Regions from separate parts of the Gottschalkia acidurici 9a genome, predicted to be linked through region 1. Evidence: riboswitches for the same ligand, from Rfam matches in the RefSeq annotation. Region 1 holds a riboswitch; the other holds the start of a gene.
What was found. A riboswitch is a leader RNA that binds a small molecule or an ion and turns the genes downstream of it on or off. The one in region 1 is predicted to bind FMN.
Positions count from the first base shown of each region.

Region 1 (3,218 bases):
ACTCCAACTACTCTTTTTTCCACAGCGTGTGCTAAACTCTTGATAGTAGCAACTCCTATTCTAAGCCCTGTAAATGATCCTGGACCAATTGCTGCTCCATATATATCTATATCTTCAGGTTTCAACTTACAATTTTCTAATACTTGCTTTATCATAGGTAGAAGTTTTTGTGAATGGGTAGTCTTATCGTTTAATATAACTTCTCCTAAAAGTTTTTCATCATCCATTATGGCACAACTAGCTACGGTACTTGATGTATCTATTGCTAACACTTTCACTAATAATTCAACTCCTTAATTAAGTCTTCGTACTTTTGACCTGTTCCATCTATTATAATATCCCTCGTGTTATCATCTATTCCTCTTTTTATTTCTATAGTGATTCTTTCCTTAGGTAGTATATCCTCTATCAAGTTTGACCATTCTATTATGCATACTCCATCTGAATAAAAGTATTCTTCATATCCTAGGTCATACATTTCTTCTACGTCTCCTATTCTATATACATCGAAGTGATATAGTTTTAGTCTACCTTCGTATTCATTAACTATAGTAAATGTAGGACTAGTTATATAGTCTTCTATTTCAAGTCCTCTTGCTAATGATTTTGTCATAGTGGTTTTTCCCGCTCCTAAATCCCCTACCATACAAATTATCTCTCCACCACTAAGTGATTTTCCTATATTATATCCTATTTCTTCAGTTTCTTCAGGACTTTTAGTGCTAATCTTCAACAATTTTTTCATCCTTTCAAATGATAATCTTTTGAATGTTTATTTCAAATATTTTTCTTTTTAAAAAAATTTATCTATATCTTATTATATATAATGATATCATTTTTTAGAGTTTTATGAGTAAAAAAATTTCAAAATAAAAAAGAAATCCCTACTTAAATAGGAATTTCTTCTTACGATTTACTTTACTTGTGTAATATTGCAGACAATCTTTTATATATAGGTAAGGTTATTATAGATACTACTGCACCCTTTAATAAGTTAAATGGCAGTACTGCAAATATAACAAGTGTTTTTAAATCAACCACCAATGAATTTACTGCTTTAGCCCACTGTAATATTTCTTCTACTGGCATCACTTTACTATAAATTGGTAACAAGACATAGTAGTTTAGAAGTGAACCAATTATAGACATTACTATAGTTCCTAATATCATTCCCTTTATAGCAGTCGATTTTGTTTTATTTTTATTATATATATATCCTGCTATCCCTACATATAATGCTCCAATTAAAAAGTTAGCGAATTCTCCTATACCACCTGTTATGCTTCCTGTAAATACTACATTTAATAGATTTTTTATAAGTTCAATCATTATTCCTGCTACTGGGCCTAATGAAAGTGCTCCTATCAGTGCTGGTAAGTCACTAAAGTCTATTTTATAAAATTCAGGTGCAAACCATAATGGAAATTCAACCATCATTATGATAAATGATATAGCCCCCAAAAGTGATACTTTTACTAATGTTGATAATGACAATCTTTTACTCATTATACCACTCCTTTTAGTCTGTGTTTTGTAACTCCAGGGATTATGCAATATAAAAAACCCTGATATTTCATATCAGGGTGCCATTCATTAATTATATCCACTTTTAAAATATATTTTCTGAAATAATAACTATATAATAAGTATTATTCATATAATATAAATTATAAGATGGATTTTTCTTCTTTCATCCAGACTTTACTGTCGGTCTTGGAATTTCACCAAGTCAACTGCATTAGCAGCTCGTGGACTTTACCACCGGTCGGGAATTACACCCTGCCCTGAAGATTTAAAATATATTTAATTGTTATCAATATTATTTCATATTAAAAATATTATGTCAATGCTAATTTTTTAGCCGTCTATCTGATTATAAACAATCTTTCCATCTATAATAGTCATAAGCACTTTACACATAATATCTCTTAGTGGGTGTCCATCAAATATTACTATATCCGCATCTTTTCCTACTTCTATACTTCCAACTCTTTCATCTATTCCTAGTATCTCAGCTGGATTTATTGTTATGGCTTTTAGTGCCTCCATCTCATCTAATCCTGATTTTACTGCTAGGCCTGCACATAGTGGTAGATAGTATACAGGTGTTTCTGGAGAGTCTGTCATTATTGCTATTTTCACTCCAGCATTATGTAATACACCTGGTGTTTCAAAAGTTAAATTTCTAAGCTCAATTTTTGATCTATCTGATAAAGATGGTCCAACTATAGCATATTTACCTTCTTGTTTTATATACTCAGAAATTAAGTGACCTTCTGTACAGTGATCCAACGTTATTTCTACATCGAATTCCTTCGCTATCCTAAGCGCTGTAAATATATCGTCAGTTCTATGGGCATGAACTTTTAGCGGTATCTCTTTTGTTAGTACTTTTGCCATCGCTTCCATCTTCATATCAAAATTTGGTTTTTCAGAATTCATATACTCCCTAGCTTTGAATAAAGTTTCCCTCAGTATAGCGGCTGTTGCCATTCTAGTCATTGGATATCGTTTTTCTTTACCGTATATAGTCTTTGGGTTTTCTCCAAGTGCTACTTTCATGGCTACAGGTTCTTTTATTATCATATCATCTATTCTTTTCCCATAAGTTTTTATGGCTGCAAATTGACCACAGATTACATTTGAACTTCCTGGTCCTGTAGCTACAGTAGTAATTCCATTCTGATATGCTTCTTCAAAACCTCTATCCATAGGATTTATTCCATCTATTGCTCTTAACTCAGGAGTGACTGGATCTGACATCTCATTGGTATCATCCCCTTCAAATCCCATTCCATCCTCTATCATTCCAAGATGGCAGTGGGCATCTATAATTCCAGGCATGACTATACAGTCATTTGCATCGATTATTTCTACCCCATCTAAGTCATCTATGCCTTTAGAATACGCTTCCTTCTTTATTATCTCTTTTATCTTACCTTCCTTTATTAAGATGCTTCCATTTTCTATTACTTCTTCTTGCATTGTATATATTTTTGCATTTTTTATAAGTATCATTTGTTTTTCCTCCGTAATAGTACATAAACTGTTATACTATGTCCGTTCTATATCTTTTCATGTAAATCTTAAATGTTGTTCCTACTCCTATCTTACTGTCTACTTCGATAGTACCGTTATGCTTCTCAATTATTTTCTTACATATGCTAAGTCCTAGCCCTGTTCCTTTTTCACCTTTTGTACTAAAGAATGGTTCAAAT
Region 1 is NC_018664.1:273,002-276,219, reverse strand. Features, by position in the region: gene tsaB (tRNA (adenosine(37)-N6)-threonylcarbamoyltransferase complex dimerization subunit type 1 TsaB) at 1-278, opposite strand, end outside; gene tsaE (tRNA (adenosine(37)-N6)-threonylcarbamoyltransferase complex ATPase subunit type 1 TsaE) at 278-745, opposite strand; gene CURI_RS01325 (ECF transporter S component) at 919-1,506, opposite strand; FMN riboswitch at 1,679-1,796, opposite strand; gene CURI_RS01320 (amidohydrolase) at 1,858-3,018, opposite strand; gene CURI_RS01315 (sensor histidine kinase) at 3,050-3,218, opposite strand, start outside.

Region 2 (3,218 bases), 660 kb from region 1:
AAGCTTTTTTCATCTTTACGTTGTAGTAAGGAAGCTTAGTTCCTTGCAGTCGCTTAGTATTCAAAGGATAAGCGAATGACACAAAATCAAAGATTTTGGTTATCTGCTTGAGTAGCTTTAGGGACTCCCAGCAATTAAAGGAGTTTTGGATAGACTTTTATCTATCACTCTACACTCTTTGTGAATGTAGGGAGCTTTTTATTTTATAAAACATATTAGTACAATTTTACTATGTTTGTGTATGCCTTATTAAATCGTCTCTTGCTCCTTATTTTTAAGTTATTTTTTTGTGCCACTATATATTTACTCAATAATTTTAACATAAACTACATTCATTGTCTAAGCTTATTGAAAGTTCTTTATTTAATTTATTTTGGAATAAAATATTTTGATAGCAGTATAGTTTCCATTTAAATTTCTAAACTTAAAAGCACTATCAAACTATTTTAAATAGTTTGATAGTGCTCTGTTTTTAATTACTATAGTTTCTCATATTATCATAGTCACTATATAAATCTAAATACATATAATCAGATTTTACTTTCATTTCTTTAAAACCTAAACTAGAATAAAAACTTTTTAACTTTTTTATTTTATTTGTTCTTTGCTTTAAATCCATATCATACAAAGAGTCAAAATTTTTATCATCTGTTATAGGATCTGGAAACAGTGCAATATATCTTACATCTTCTTTTAAAAGATTAGATATTTCATCTTTAAAATAATGAAGTGTTTCTCTTCCTGTTCCATTACCTCTATAATTTGAATCTATATAAAATCTGTCTAAATGAACTATATTATTTCCACTACCTTTAATACAGTTTGTTTCTCTACAAAGATTTCTACATATATCAAAAGTCTCATCGTCGTATTGATTTAATATGTTTATTATATTGTCTGTTTTTCTTTCTGAATTTATAGAGCTTAAGTCAAAAAAATGACCTGTAATTTCTCCGATGTTTACTCTTTTACTTTTTTTATCCGAAATTATATTAAATTTAAATTCGTTACTATAAGAATATTCCTTTAAATTCTCATCTCTTTCTCTTAAATAAATGTTATTTATATTATTATTGTCTGAATCATCAGAACCGGTGTCCATTGGTAACCCTCCTAATTTTTTAACCAAAATCCTTTATATATATGTTACCTCTTTTATTTCTTATACTCAATTTGAGTAATTTACTATTTATTACATCTATCTCATTAGAATTGTCGGTCTGCTATCTTAAGTATATATCTCTATGCTATTCTCCTGACACTTCCTTTTTTCTACTTAGTTTAATATATTGTTCTAATAAGTTTATTTAGTATTGCTAAACTTTTTTCTCAAAAACAGTATACTTTGACTATAAGTTTAGTATAGGTAGACTTATAACATATTGATATTTCAAGCTCTGATTAACTTCGGCTTATAATTTACAAATTATATTTTGATTTTTTACCAATTTATATTCTACCTACTTATATTTCTGTTTTCTCATTTTTCATAGTTTATTAAATTTAATAATTTTTTTATATATTCGTTGACATATTATATAAAAAGTGTTATCTTGAACTTACAACTAGATAAAGATAAATCTTCAGGGCAGGGTGAAATTCCCTACCGGTGGTTATAGTCCACGAGCTGCTTGTGCAGTTGACTTGGTGAAATTCCAAGACCGACAGTAAAGTCTGGATGGGAGAAGATTCTATTTTCGGTATACTAATTTAAATTATTAAATTTAGATTTATATTGATTTATTTTTGTAGAAATATCCCTGAAGTTAAACTTTAGGGATATTTTTTTATTCCTCCCTAAAGTTAATCTAACCTTAAAGGATGTGTATCTATGGAATCAGTTTATATGAAAAGAGCTATAGAGTTAGCTAAAAAAGGTGAAGGTCATGTTAGTCCTAATCCCTTAGTTGGAGCAGTCATTGTGAAAAATGAAAGTATAATAGGTGAAGGTTACCATGGGTTTTATGGTGGAGATCATGCAGAAATAAATGCATTAAAAAATTCTACTGAAAGTGTTGAAGGTAGTACTATGTATGTTACTTTAGAACCTTGCTCTCATTTTGGGAAGACACCTCCTTGTGTTAATGCTATTGTGGAAAATAATATAAAAAAGGTAGTCATAGGGCTAAAAGACCCTAATCTTTTAGTATCTGGTAGAGGTATCCAAATACTTAAATCTAATGGAATTGAAGTTGTTACCAGTGTATTAGAAGATGAATGTAAAAAGTTAAATGAAATATTTTTAAAGTATATTACAACAAAGACTCCTTTCGTAATACTAAAATATGCAATGACTCTTGATGGCAAAATAGCAACTCATATTGGTGATTCTAAATGGATCTCTAATTCATTGTCTAGAAAACATGTCCATGAAATTAGACATAAACTCTCATCCATCATGGTTGGAATAGGGACTGTTCTGAAAGACAATCCCAGTTTAAATACACGCTTAGAAGATAAAGAAGGCTTAGATCCAATTAGAATTATAGTAGATACGAAGGGAAGAATTCCATTAGACTCTAAAGTTATTAATCTAAAGTCTAGTTCAAGGACTATAGTTGCCACTACTGAGTTAGCCCCTAAAGACAAATTGAAAGCCTTAGAAGATAAGGATGTAGAAATAATAATTACACCAGTTAAGGATAGTTATGTAGATCTAATTTATCTTTTAAAATCACTAGGAAGTAAAGGAATTGACAGTATTCTTCTTGAGGGTGGCAGCGAACTAAGTTTTAGTGCCTTACAAGAAAACATTGTTGATAAAGTAGTTGCATTCATATCACCTAAAATAATTGGTGGAAGTTCGGCTAAAACCCCTATAGGTGGTACTGGTATTGAATTTATGAAAGATGCTATAAATCTTAACAATATATCTTTAAAAACGTTTAATGAAGATATTATGATTGAAGGTTATATTGAAAAGGAGTGATTATTCTTGTTCACTGGCTTAGTTGAAGAGATCGGAACTATAAAATCTATTAAAAAAGGAACTAACTCTGCTCAAATCACTATAATCGCTGATAAAGTTCTTTTAGATGTAAATTTAGGAGACAGTATATGTACTAATGGTGTTTGTCTTACTGTAACTAGCTTTTGTCCTAATTGCTTTACTGTAGATGTTATGGCTGAAACAATGAGAAAAAGTAATCTTGACGCTCTTACTCCTGGCAAAAAAGTTAATTTAGAACGAGCACTGAGACTAGGTGATAGATTAGGAG
Region 2 is NC_018664.1:2,719,596-2,722,813, forward strand. Features, by position in the region: gene CURI_RS12970 (N-acetyltransferase) at 473-1,102, opposite strand; FMN riboswitch at 1,576-1,694, shown strand; gene ribD (bifunctional diaminohydroxyphosphoribosylaminopyrimidine deaminase/5-amino-6-(5-phosphoribosylamino)uracil reductase RibD) at 1,832-2,929, shown strand; gene CURI_RS12980 (riboflavin synthase) at 2,936-3,218, shown strand, end outside.
Region 2: it holds a riboswitch for FMN, as region 1 does, so the genes downstream of both, ribD (bifunctional diaminohydroxyphosphoribosylaminopyrimidine deaminase/5-amino-6-(5-phosphoribosylamino)uracil reductase RibD) here and CURI_RS01325 (ECF transporter S component) in region 1, are expected to answer to the same signal.